4 regions of the Streptosporangium sp. NPDC051022 genome follow, and region 1 is predicted to be linked to each of the others. Evidence: riboswitches for the same ligand, from Rfam matches in the RefSeq annotation. Region 1 holds a riboswitch; each other region holds the start of a gene.
The links. A riboswitch is a leader RNA that binds a small molecule or an ion and turns the genes downstream of it on or off. The one in region 1 is predicted to bind cyclic di-AMP.
Positions count from the first base shown of each region.

Region 2: another riboswitch for cyclic di-AMP. It lies ahead of AB0N02_RS32530 (hypothetical protein); the one in region 1 lies ahead of AB0N02_RS10270 (CHAP domain-containing protein).
Region 3: another riboswitch for cyclic di-AMP. It lies ahead of AB0N02_RS39965 (NlpC/P60 family protein); the one in region 1 lies ahead of AB0N02_RS10270 (CHAP domain-containing protein).
Region 4: another riboswitch for cyclic di-AMP. It lies ahead of AB0N02_RS17540 (NlpC/P60 family protein); the one in region 1 lies ahead of AB0N02_RS10270 (CHAP domain-containing protein).

Region 1 covers NZ_JBFBCF010000004.1:228,529-231,727, reverse strand. The annotation lists gene AB0N02_RS10275 (ABC transporter substrate-binding protein) at 1-407, opposite strand, end outside; gene AB0N02_RS10270 (CHAP domain-containing protein) at 758-1,477, opposite strand; cyclic di-AMP (ydaO/yuaA leader) riboswitch at 1,494-1,653, opposite strand; gene AB0N02_RS10265 (hypothetical protein) at 2,020-2,160, opposite strand; gene AB0N02_RS10260 (hypothetical protein) at 2,312-3,199, shown strand, end outside.
Region 2 covers NZ_JBFBCF010000025.1:20,811-24,009, reverse strand. The annotation lists gene AB0N02_RS32540 (MarR family winged helix-turn-helix transcriptional regulator) at 1-402, shown strand, start outside; gene AB0N02_RS32535 (DinB family protein) at 389-895, opposite strand; gene AB0N02_RS32530 (hypothetical protein) at 1,123-2,064, opposite strand; cyclic di-AMP (ydaO/yuaA leader) riboswitch at 2,100-2,234, opposite strand; gene AB0N02_RS32525 (DeoR/GlpR family DNA-binding transcription regulator) at 2,356-3,156, opposite strand.
Region 3 covers NZ_JBFBCF010000038.1:26,407-29,605, forward strand. The annotation lists gene AB0N02_RS39960 (ROK family transcriptional regulator) at 1-775, shown strand, start outside; gene AB0N02_RS39965 (NlpC/P60 family protein) at 927-1,784, opposite strand; cyclic di-AMP (ydaO/yuaA leader) riboswitch at 1,772-1,990, opposite strand; gene AB0N02_RS39970 (3-isopropylmalate dehydrogenase) at 2,136-3,179, shown strand.
Region 4 covers NZ_JBFBCF010000009.1:87,576-90,774, forward strand. The annotation lists gene AB0N02_RS17530 (RDD family protein) at 1-51, opposite strand, end outside; gene AB0N02_RS17535 (amino-acid N-acetyltransferase) at 292-804, opposite strand; cyclic di-AMP (ydaO/yuaA leader) riboswitch at 1,287-1,435, shown strand; gene AB0N02_RS17540 (NlpC/P60 family protein) at 1,504-2,487, shown strand; gene AB0N02_RS17545 (LuxR C-terminal-related transcriptional regulator) at 2,640-2,888, opposite strand; gene AB0N02_RS17550 (helix-turn-helix domain-containing protein) at 3,053-3,199, shown strand, end outside.

The sequences.
Region 1 (3,199 bases):
TTGAGGCCGTACTCGCCGAGGTCGGTGAAGAACTGCGGCCTGGCCTTCATCAGTCCCATCGCGCCCTCGTCCAGGGCGATGATGTCGGCGGCGCCGCTGCCCGCCTGCAGGCGCTGGAGCAGCTGGGGTAGGTAGACGTCCTCGAAGCGGTCGGTCAGGTTCTGGTACTTGACCTGGATGTTCGGATGCGCGGCGTTCCACGTCTCGACGGCCTTGTCGTAGCCGAAGTTCTCGCCGCCGCCGAAGGTGTGCACGGTGACGGTCACCGGCTCGGCCGCGGCGGAGCCGCTCGGCGCGGGGGCGGCGGATTCGCCCGAACCGCCCGAACTGCACGAGGCCACGGCCAGTGCGGTGGCCGCCACCACCGTGACCGCGGCGAGCCTGCCGTGCCGCCTCTTGTTCAACATTCCGGACCCCTCTCAGGTGGTCGCCCGAATCGGTGGGAGGTGCCGCCGCGGCGCGGGTCCCCGACGACCGCGACCCCGCGACGGGGTGGTTCCTCAATGTTTTGGGAGCGCTCCCACGAAGAGTGGACGACGGGCAACCGAAACGTCAATACGCCGAAACTCAACCGTTATATCCTGTGGCGCGCCGGGGGATGTAGCAGCATATAAGCGACAAAAGGGGCATGGGAACCTTTGGGAGCGCTCCCATAACATGAGGCGCAACAGGCGACCGGAACGCCGAAAGGGGCACGGCTCGGATGAGTCGTGCCCCTTTTCCGGATGCGGGGGTCAGCCGGTACGGCGAGCGGTGGTCACTCGCTGTAGGCCGGGTAGCCGTAGCCGACGACCTGGGAGGTCGGGCGGACGCGCTGCTCGACCTTGCCGTTGCCGGTGTTGCCCTCGATCGTGGTGATCGTGCCGTCGCCGTTGTCCTTCTTCAGGAAGCCGACGTGGTCGATCCCGTCGAGGTCCTTGCCGCGCTGCCAGTCGAAGTAGACGACCGCGCCGGGCTTGGGAGTGGTGCCCCAGTGGCCGTTCTCCTTGAACCACTTGGCGTGGGTGACGGTGTAGGCGTCCCAGCCCATGGTGGGACGGATGCCGGCGTGCTCGCCGACCCAGGAGACGAACATCGCGCACCAGGGGGCGTTGGCGTAGTCCCGGATGCGGCCGCCGTCGCGGGCGGTGGTCTCCTTGGCGCGCTCGGTGGACATGTACCAGGACTGGAACTTGGTCCCGCCGCCCTGGGCGTTCTCGCTGATGCCGATCTGCTGCGAGGCGAGGTCCAGGACCTGCTGTGCGGTGACCCTGGGCTGCTTCTCGGCCTTCGCCTCGGCGGCGGTCTTGACGACACTGACGTTCTGGGCGGTGTTGGCGCTCTCCGCGGGAGGGGCGCTGATGGGGCCGTGGGCCGGGGCGTCCGCCAGGGCTGCGGGTCCCGCGACGATTCCGCCCGCGAGGGCGATGGAAGTTCCCAGGATGATTCGGGCCAGGTAGTGCGTCTTGGGGGTGGTGGTAAGGCGGTGCTTGGCCATAAGAGACTAACTCCTTGCTTCGCTTCCATGCCGCCTACCGGGTTAGCTGACGGGTTCGGGCTGGGAAGTGCCCTACGGCGCGTGATCGCGCTGATTCACCCCAAAAAAGTGGTTCCCCGGTTCCCTGAGACTCGCGGGCTTTCCCGTGAGGCTCCTGGATTCGGCGGCCGTGTTCATCGGGCGGAAGATCCGCCTGGCGAACACGGTCGGGCAATGTGCTCGTAATGGGCTGACCTGCGAAGGTCTAGGTGCTCACCACGAATTCGTTGAACGTACGTGAACCGGACAGACGATTACAAGTCCGACACATTGCCATGGCTTGGGAATAGGTGTGAAACGAGCGGGACGATCAGCCGGGCCGTGCCGATCCCGCGCCCGCGCCGATCTTTGATTCGACGCCGAAAATCCCTATGACACAGGGCTTTTCATGCGGTCAACCAGAAACGGGACGGGTGGTTACCGTCGTCCCGGATGATCCGCCCCAAGGTAAACGTAGATCTTTTGGCTGACCCGGCTCTCCGCCGGGTAAAAGTGATCGTCCTTTACCCGCGGTCGGTGTCCCGCGGGGTCGGGATTCCGGCTCCGGCCGGGCGCAGGACGGTCGGCGGCCCGATCCCGTTGTCGGCGCCGGTGACCATCGTGGTGGAACCGGTGAGGTCGGGGATGGTGTCGGCGGTCCGCATGACCTGGGTTCCTCCGAGGGAGGGGGTGGTGTGCGAAACGGTCTCGCACGCCGTCGTGGATCGGCGAGAGTCGACCGCGCAAGTGCGTGTATTCGGGTGTTCACCCGGAGTTCCCGGGCGTGTAAGACATCCCGGTTACGGTGAGGCAGTCGTGAACGGGTCATCGCCCGGCGTGGAGGACGGTCGAGACCACGCGCGGGAGCAGGGTTCGGCCGTCGCATGGGTGGAGTCCCCGCTGCAGATGCTCTGCGCCGTGGAGGCATACCATGCCGGGCTGCTCGGCGCCCACGCCCGGGTGGTGCCCCGGGCCAAGCTTCGCCCGCTGGTCGTCACCCGTCGTGAGGTCATCCGGCTCGGCCTGCCCGCCGGCCTCGAGGTGACCACGCCGGAGCCCGAGATGCCCAGACCCCGCCGGGGCGCCGGCTGGGCGGTCGGCGACGCCTTCTCCGGCAAGGTCCAGGCCGCCCTGCTCACCGCCCTCCCGGGACGGATCGTGATCGTCGACGACGGGCTGGCCACGATCAGGCTGCTGGAACTGCTCACCGGGCGCCCCTGGACGCCCCTGCTGCGTGCCAGGGCCACTCCGGGCCTCCTCCGGACCGCCCTCGGCGCCGCCGCCGGCCTGCGGCTGCGGGCCGCGGCGAGGTCGGGCCGGTTGTCGATCTTCACGGCGCTGCCGGTCCCCGCCGAGCTGGCGCAGGCCGTACGCGACAGGGGGGCCGAGCTGGTCACCCACGACTTCGGCTGGCTCCGCTCGCAGCCCATGCGCAAGCCGGGTCCCGAGGAACGCACCGTCGTCCTCGGCACCTCACTGGTCCGCAACGGCCTCATCCACCGTGACCGCTACTTCACCTGGCTGGCCGGACTCGGCTCCGCCGGGCCGGTGGCCTACTTCCCGCACCGCCGGGAGGACCCCCACGACCTCGCCCGGGTCGGGGAACAGCCCGGGATCACCGTCTACGACGGCGGGGCCCCCGCCGAGATGACCCTGCGGGGCCTGGGCGCGCAGCAGCGCGTGCTGAGCCTGCCGTCGACCGCG
Region 2 (3,199 bases), on a different contig from region 1:
GTCGTGAACGCCGTGCACAGGCTGAGTCTCGACGTGTCCGAGGTGACCGTGGGAGCCGTCGCCGAGCAACTGGACGTCGACCCCTCGACCGCCAGCAGACTGGTCAACGACGCGATCGGCGCGGGGTTCGTGGCACGTGAGGAGTCCGAGGTCGACGCCAGACGGGCCAGGCTGGTGCTGAGCCCGCGAGGACGGCGGGTGCGCCAGGTGGTCGTCGACTCCCGGCGGACCTACCTGGACGGGCTGATCGCCGACTGGGACGAGGCGGACCGCGAGGTCTTGGCCCGGCTGCTCACCCGCTTCGCCGAGGCGGCCACGGCCAGGCCGCCGGACCTGGCCCACCTCGACCGGCTCATCGCCGAGGCGATCGAGGAGACCTCGGCGGGCACTACTCTCCCGTGACGCCGTCGACCCGCTCGCGGATGAGGTCGGCGTGGCCGTTGTGCCGGGCGTACTCCTCGATCATGTGCACGAGGATCCACCGCAGTGAGACGTCCTGCCCCCTGCGCTGCCGCCTGCCCAGGGTGTCCAGCGACAGTCCGGCGTAGAGCTCGCGGACGTCGTCGACCTCGGCGCGCCAGCAGGCCAGGGCCTCCTCGGCAGGGCAGGAGTCCAGCAGGTCGAAGTCGCCGTCGGGCTCCTGCTCGGTGTAGTAGAACGGCGGCGCCTCCTGGTCGTGGAGGACGTTGCGGAACCAGTGACGCTCGACCTCGGTCATGTGGCGGACCAGTCCCAGCAGGGACAGCCCGGAGGGCTTGACGGGACGCAGGACGAGCTGTTCCCGCGACAGCCCCGTGCACTTGAGCGCCAGGGTCTCCCGATGCCAGTCCAGCCACGCGTACAGCATGGCGGCCTCGTCGGCGATGAGCGGGGGAGCGACGCGGTCGTTTGTCATGGATCTCATCCTGGCCGCACGCGCGAACGCTGTCATACGGTTTTGCGCCCGGCCCGGCCCCGAACGGCCCTGAACGGCCCAGGAGGGGCGGGAGGGGGCGGGAGATCCTGGGACCTGCCGGGCCCCGGGCGGGCCGGAGGCCGGGAGCGGCCGGGGCGGGAGCCGGGACCGGCCGGGGATCCGGGGCGGGCCCCCGGCCGGGGCGGGCACGGGGCCCGCCGGAGGCCTCAGTACATCGAGATGTGGACGTGGTCGTAGTGGTTGGCGGTGATCCCGCCCCGGTCCGACATACCGCGCCAGCCCGAACCGGTGTCGATGCGCTGGCGCCAGATCACATACTTGACGCCGAGCCGGGCCTTGTTCTTTATGGCCCAGGCGGCTATCTCGTCGCCGAGCGCGACGTTCTCCGCCGAGGGCAGGGAACCGCCGGTGCTCATCATGAAGTCGCAGGCGCGGCCGAGGGGGTGCTCGCCGCCGTCGTTCTCCGCCCGGTAGCAGCCGACCTCGTGGGGAAGCTTGAAGGCCCGCCCGACGGCCTCGCGCATGATCCGGGTGCGGTCGGTGATGTTGTCCTCCCCGGTGGGGAGCTGGGGCGCCCAGCCGCCGTCGGTGAGGCGGCCCGAGCCCGTCGGAACGAGCCGGTCGAGCTTTTCCTGGATGCCGCGGATCATCTTCTCCGCTTCCTGGCGCTGGGCCTCCACCGTCCTGGCCTCCTGACCGATCCGTTCGGTGAGTACGGCCGCCTTGTCCGCGGCCTGTTTCATCAGATCCCGGCTGCGCGCGAAACCCTCCAGATAGGCGCTCTGCTGGGCGGTGAGCTGTTCCATGACGGCGGCGCCGCTCATGCTGGGGGCGAACAGCATCGTGGGCAGGTCGACGGGGCCGCTCTGGTAGCGGAGCTGGGCGATGGAGTCGACCCGCTTGCCGGCCTCGGCGTAGGCCTCCTCGGCCTTGCGCAGGTCCGCCTTGGCGGTCTCCTCGGCCTTCTGGGCCTTTCTCAGCGACTCCCGCTTGGCCGCGTAGGCCTCGATGAGCTTGTCGACCTTCTTGTTCAGCCGGGCCAGCTCCGCGCGGAGCTCGGGTTCGGCCGGCTTGGGCGCCGCGTTGCCCGCGGCCGCCGCGCTCAGGACGAAGGCGAGGACCGCGACCGCGCAGACGGTCAGGGTCATGTGACGTCGGAACGTGGGGGACAGAGCCGCCACAGCTCTCCTCTCCTCACGCCTACCGGGTTAGCTGACGGGTTCGGGCTGGAGAGAGCCCTTCCACCGAAGTGGTTCACCCCAAATGCGTGGGTCCCCGGCTCTCAGGCGAGGCGCCTGAGATTAGGCATATCGAACCTTTTGTCCGATGCGTGAGGATAGTAGTGGTAAAGCGGGGGGTAATGCGACCCCAAGTCGAGATAAAGTGGTGATCGTTTCGTGATAATCATGGGGAGGGGGTGCACGGTCCGCCCGCGCCTTTCAGCGCTCCGCTGTCCCGCTCTCCCGGTGGGGCTCGGCGACGATCAGCTCGCCCACCCGGGCGGCGATCTCCTCGCGGGCCTCCTCGGCGAGACCCGAGTCGGTGATCACAAGATGGGCCTCGGCCAGCCCGGCGATCGTGCTGATCCCGACGGTTCCCCATTTGGTGTGGTCGGCGGGAACCACCAGACGGCGGGCCGAGGCGATCAACCCCCGGTCGATCTCGGCCTCCAGCAGGTCGGGCGTGGTGAACCCGGCGCGGACGCTCATGCCGTGCACGCCCAGGAACAGGGTGTCCACGTGCAGCCCCCGGACGGCCGCCACGGCGATCGGGCCGACCAGCGCGTCCGAGGGGGTGCGCACGCCACCGGTCAGCACCACGGTGCGGTCGGCGCGGGGCGAGCGGTGGAAGACGTCGGCGACCCGGATCGAGTTGGTGATCACCGTCAGTTCGGGCACCTCCACCAGGAGATGGGCGAGCGTCCAGGTGGTCGTCCCCGCGGAGAGCGCGACGGCCGTGCCGGGCCGGACGAGCCCGGCCGCGTGCCGGGCGATCGCCTCCTTCTCCGCCCGCCGGCGCACCGGCCCGGCGGTGAACCCGGACTCCTCGGCCGGGCCGAGGCCCGTGGCGGTGGCCCCGCCGTGGACCTTCTCGATCAGCCCGCGCTCCGCCAGCGCCTCCAGGTCCCTGCGGATCGTCATGTCGGACACGCCGAACTCGCGGACCAGGTCGGCGACCCTGACCCCGCCGCTGCCGCGCACCCGCTCCACGATCACCTGTTGCCGCTGCTGAGCGAGCATCGACCCACTCCTCGATCCACCATGTTCCAGCAAATTGCCACAG
Region 3 (3,199 bases), on a different contig from region 1:
GGCCGAGGCCGGTCTCGGATGGTCCTCCGTCGCCCACGCGGTGGTCGGCAGTCCCGGCGTGTACGACCCCGAGACGGGACGGCTGCACCTGGCCGCGAACCTGCCCGGCTGGGGCACCCCCGGTCTGGTGGACCGCCTGTGCGCGGCGCTGGGGACCGAGGTGACCATCGAGAACGACATCAACCTGGCGGCCCTGGGCGAGCACGCGCACGGCGAGGGCAAGGGACGATCCCATTTCGCGCTGGTGTCCATCGGCACCGGTGTCGGCATGGGCATCGTCGTCAACGGCGAGCTGTACTCGGGGGCGCGCGGCGCCGCGGGGGAGGTCTCCTACCTGCCCACCGGGGAGGATCCGGTTCCCGGCAGGGAGGCGCTGGAGCACGGACCGACCGAGACCCCGGTCGGCGCCCTCGGCGTGGTGCGCGCGGCACGCGCGGCCGGGGCGCGGGTGGAGACGGCGAAGGAGGTCTTCGGCGCCGCGGCGGCCGGAGACCCCGTGGCCCTGGCCGTCGTCGAGGCCGAGGGGCGACGGATCGGCGACCTGATCGTCGCGGTGGCCTCGGTTCTCGATCCGGAGATCGTGGTGCTCAGCGGTGGCGTCGGCCGTAACCTCGACCTTCTCGGCGACTCCATCGCCGCCAGGATCGCCGAGCTGGGTCCGCTGCGTCCCACCGTGGTCACGAGCAGCCTGGGGGACAGCGGGGTGCTGCTGGGCGCCGTCACGCGCGCGCTCGGCCGGGCCTGGGACGTCATCTTCGCCGGCCGGCACGGCTGATCCGCTTCGCTGGCCGGTACGGCCGGTCCGCCCGGCGGAAGCCTCGTCCCGGATTCTGGCCGGAGCCCTGTCCGACGCCCTGGCCGGGGCCCGTTCCGCCGCTCTGCGCCGGAGGCGAGGATTCGCGGAACAGGCCCCGTCCGGCGGAGGGTCAGGGGGCGGTGGCGGGCGCCGGGGCCGGGGCGGCGGTCGTCGGCGCGGGTTGATCGGTGGGGGTGGTCGGTGCGGTCGGTGCGGGCTGGACGGCCTGCTGGGCCTGCTCAGCCTGTTTGGCCTGTTTGGCCCGCTCGGCTTGTGCGGCCTGTTCTGCCCGCTTGGCCTGTGCGGCCTCCTTGGCCTGTTCGATGGAGAGCTTGACCCCCTTGGGGTCGGGGCGTACGGCGCCGACGAAGCTGTCACGGCGCCACGCGCCCAGCTTCTCCACCTTGACCACGTCGCCGGTGCTCGGGGCGTGGACCATGTACCCGGGCTTGCTGATCATGCCGACATGGCCGAGGTTGTGGAAGAAGACCAGGTCACCCGGCTGGAGGTCCTTCCAGGCGATCTTCTTGGAGAAGGCGGAGTACTGCGCTGCGGCCACCCGCGGCAGGTGGATTCCGGCGGCGCCGTACGCGCGGAGCATCAGGCCGGAGCAGTCGAACCCTCCGTTGCCGGTGCCGCCCCAGACGTACGGCGTGCCGCGCTTGGACATGGCCCACTGCAGGGCCTTCTTCCAGGCGGGGGCGGACGGTTTCCTCGTGGTCTTCGGGGTTTCGGCGGCCCCCGGGGCGTCGGAGGCGTCGGCGCCGGTGAGGGCGGCGGGCGCGAGGGATATGACGGGGGCGAGAGAGGAGTCGACGGGGCCGGGGGCGGGAGAGGTGAGGAAGGCGGCTGTCGTGAGGGAGGGGGAGGAGGCCGCGAGCGCGGAGTCGGCCATCGCGAGAGTGGGGATCGCGAACGCGGTGGCGCCGGTGACGATCAGGGTCAGGACACGGGGGTAGGTCTTGCCGGTCAGGATCGTTCCTTCCATAAGGCCGGCCGGGTGAGCTGTCGGGCTCGGACGTGAAGGTCGCCCTACGGCGCGCGAGAGCGCCGATTCGCCCCAAGGGATCCAGCGGGGGACGGCAGGAGACGTGCTCCGGCAAGCGGAGGTGAAGACTCCGGACGCCCCGTGGATCCCGGAAGTGGTTCCCCGGCTCCGCGCAGGCCGGAAAAGGGGGGTGGCCTGCGAGGATTAGGCGACGATGCGAATGGCCAGGACCTTAACGAAACGGTCAAAAGATCGCAAATAGGACAAAATTCTTATGCCTCGTCAGAGGAAGATGTGTCCGATGGGTGAGATTGGTGTTCGCTCCACGAGACGGACCGGTAAGGTGCGTGCATGGATTCGCGCAACATTCGCCTGGCCGTCATCCCCGGGGACGGGATTGGAACCGAGGTCGTCACGGAGGGCCTGAAGGTCCTGGAAGCCGTCGGCACGAAGGTGGAGACGACCACCTACGACCTGGGTGCCAAGCGGTACCACAAGACCGGTGAGGTCCTTCCCGAGGCGGTTCTGGAGGAGTTGCGCGGATACGACGCGATCCTGCTCGGCGCGGTCGGCGACCCCAGCGTCCCGCCGGGCATCCTGGAGCGCGACCTGCTGCTCAAGCTCCGTTTCGAGCTCGACCACTACGTCAACCTGCGTCCGGTCAAGCTCTTCCCCGGCGTCGAGACCCCGCTGGGCAAGTCCGGCCCCGAGGACATCGACATGGTCGTCATCCGTGAGGGCACCGAGGGCCTGTACGCGGGCGCCGGTGGCGTGCTGCGCCGTGGCACCTCGCAGGAGATCGCCACCCAGGAGTCGCTGAACACCGCCCACGGCGTCGAGCGCGTCGTCCGCTACGCCTTCGAGAAGGCGCTCAGCAGGCCGCGCAAGAAGCTGACGCTGGTCCACAAGACCAACGTCCTCACCTTCGCCGGTGACCTCTGGGCCCGCACCTTCGACCGGGTCAGCCTGGAGTACCCCGACGTCACCACCGACTACAGCCACATCGACGCCGCCTCGATGTTCTTCGTCAACCAGCCCGAGCGGTTCGACGTGATCGTCACCGACAACCTCTTCGGCGACATCATCACCGACATCGGCGCGGCCATCGCCGGTGGCATCGGCCTGGCGGCCAGCGGCAACATCAACCCCGACCGCACCGCGCCCAGCATGTTCGAGCCGGTCCACGGCAGCGCCCCCGACATCGCGGGCCAGGGCAAGGCCGACCCGACCGCGACGATCCTGTCGGTCGCCATGCTCCTGGACCACCTCGGCCTGGCCGAGGAGTCCGCCAAGGTGGAGCGGGCCGTGGCCGAGGACCTGGTCGAGCGCCTGACCGGCCCCGGCCGGACCACCCGCGAGATCGGCGACGACATCACCGCCCGAGTAGCCGGCTGAGAAGCCGCCTACCCGACCTC
Region 4 (3,199 bases), on a different contig from region 1:
GTAGCCGGGCTGGGCCTGCCCCGGTCCCGTGTTCTCGGATCGATATCCCACGACTGTCACATCGGGGTCGAGTTCGCCAGGGGCTCGACCCGCATTCTGTCCGTATTGAGGATGACCCGACGGTGCGCGGTCGGGATCATCCTGCGGATACGGCGGCTGTCCGGTGCTCACCGCGTCACCTCACTTCGACTGTGCATGTGGCACATGTCAGACTCACATGCATGCTGGTGCACAAGGTATCGACATAGGTATCAACAGTCACCTTTCCGATCAGTCAGCACCACAGTCAACTCAGGCGTCCCGCCGTGTCAGATGAAGCAGCATTCGCGTGTTCCCCAAGGTGTTCGGCTTGACGTGCTCCAGGTCAAGGAACTCGGCGACACCCTCGTCATACGAGGCGAGCAGTTCCGCGTAGACCTCGGGCGAGACGGGCGTCCCCTGGATCTCCTTGAATCCGTGCCTGGCGAAGAAATCGACCTCGAAGGTGAGACAGAAGACCCGGCGCAGACCGAGATCGCCCGCGGTGCCGATAAGCGAGGAGACGATCAGGTGCCCGATGCCCAGCCCCCGGCATCCGGGGTCGACGGCGACGGTCCGGATCTCGGCGAGGTCCTCCCAGAGGACGTGAAGCGCTCCGCACCCCACGACGACGCCGCCCCTGTCGGCCACCCAGAACTCCTGGACGTCCTCGTACAGGGTGACCGTGGCCTTCTCCAGCAGGCGCGGCCCCGCCCCGGCGTAGGTGTCGACGAGCCGCCGGATGGCGCGCACGTCCGGGGTGCGGGCACGGCGCACCGTGACCACCGCCGTCCCGGCCCCCGGACCGCCCGGCGACCGCTCCCCCGCGACCTCGGCGCCGGCCTCTCCGCCGCCGTCTCCGGCCCGTCGTTCCACCGCCCCGGAATCACGTACGGCCCGCGCCGGAAACTGCTCCGCTACCTGCTCCATGACCGATCAGCGTACGTCCTCGTCAGCGTCTGTTTACGGCTCGTCCTTAACTCCCCCCTCGGATCCGCCGGATGACACGCGGCAGCCCACCGGCCGCCGCGGGGCGGGCGCGCCGGCCGTACACCCGGTCCGATCCCCTCGTGGAACGCAGACCTGCGACGACCTCTCACGCGAACGGGCCCGAAAGATCCGGGGCCTGCGTGACACATATGTCGATCTTGAAATGACGTGACCTTCCCGTGACATTTCAGTTGTGAAAGCTCTACCGGCTTTGCAGTTCTGGTTGAGCATGAACCTCCAATTGCACTAATGTCCGTGCTCGATGTCAGCAACGTAAAGTGCTGAACCCGCCGAATCCCCGCAGATGGGGAGCCGGGGACCCACCCTCCAGTCCCCCGGGGTGAATCCGAAGCGCCACCGGCGCACGGTAGGGCTGCCTCCGGCCCGAACCCGTCAGCTAACCCGGCAGGCGGCCGAGAGAGGAGCCTGTTGGTGAAGCGCACGCGCAACCGTGGGAGAGAGCGCGCGGGCAGGCATGCCCGCCATCGAGAACACGTGACGCGCGGGCTATCGCGCCGGATGACGGTCGTCGGGCTGGTGTTCGCCTCCCTGGTCCTCGGCACTCCCCTGATGGCGACCGCCGAACCGAAGCCCAGCCTCCAGCAGCTCGCCAAGCAGGCCGAGAAACTGCACACCGAGATCGAGACGCTCAGCGAGCAGTACAACGGCGGGCGGATCAAGCTCAAGGAGGCGCAGCGCGCCGCCGCGAGCGCCAAGAAGACCCTCGCCGTCAGCGAGGCGGAGCTGGAGACCCGGCGCTCCAAGGCCACCCTGCTGGCGCAGAGCACCTACATGGCGGGCGGCCTGGCCTCCGCGCTCGCCTTCACCCAGTCGTCCAACCCCGAGACCTTCCTCGACCAGGCGACCACGAACTACGCGCTCCAGCAGCAGCAGAGCCAGGAGGTCGCCCAGATCGGCGAGGCGATCGAGACCGCCAAGCGCGCCCAGGCCGGTGCCAAGGCCCGCACCGACGAGGTCAACACCCTCCTCTCCCAGCTGGGGGCCAGGCGCACCAGGATCGAGCGCCTGGTGAAGAGGGTCGAGGGCGACCTGTTCAGCGAGGTGCGCACGCAGGCCGCCCGCAACCGGAGCAGCCGGGTCAGGATCAACGTGCCGATCACGGGCGAGGGCAAGGCCGCCGAGGCCGCCCGCTGGGCCCTCACCCAGCAGCTCAGACCGTACGTGTGGGGCGCGGAGGGGCCCAGCACCTTCGACTGCTCCGGCCTGGTGATGTGGGCCTACCAGAAGGTCGGCATCAGCCTGCCGCACTACACGGGCGACCAGTGGACGGCCGGAACCCACGTCTCCAGAAACGAGCTCCGCCCCGGAGACCTGGTCTTCTTCTACAGCGACCTGCACCACGTCGGGATCTACATCGGCGCGGGCCTGATGGTCCACGCGCCGCAGACCGGTGACGTCGTCCACGTCACCACGATCGACAACCGGCCCTTCGCGGGCGGCGTGCGCATCGCCGACTGAGGCGCTTCCGGTCGTGGCCCGCGGAAGCGGGCCGCGGCCCTCCCGGCTGTCCCGGCCCTCCCGGCGCGGAACGGCCTGTCGCGGCGCTCAGAGGCACCTGGCCGCGCCGAGAGTCCCAAGGGGCAGGAAAGCCCGGACTCCGCGGAACAGGCTCAGATCAGCCGTCTGCGGGCGGCCCAGGCCACGGCTTCGATCGCCGTCGCCACACCGATGCGGTCGCAGATCCCGCGGAGCCTGCGCCGGACCGTCCGGCCGCTGATGTCGAGACGACGGCCCACCCGATCCACGGTGACCCCCTTGGCGAGCTCCGCCAGCAACACGAGATCCTCGTCGCTGAGGCCGATCTCGCCCACGCTCAGGAGGCCGTCGCCGCGACGGGAATCCACTTCGGGATATGCCATCTGGAGTCGCTCCCCCCGCACCTGTGACCGAGGCGTGAGTTGTCTGGAATCAATGCCGCCCGCCAGGAACGGTAAACGGCTTGTTCAAAGGTCGTCAAGTTCTGCTCTTCATAGAGGTAGCACGCGCTGTTGACATAGCGGGCGCTACGTGAAGTACTCATGATATGTCGGTGCCTTTACGGTTAAGTCGGGACCAAGCCAAGGCCCGCACCCGCAGGCGCCTGCTGGCCGCCGCAGCCGAAGTCTTCGCAGAACAAGGTTTCGCCGGGGCCTCGGTGGACGAGATCGCCTCCAGGGCGGGCCACACGGTC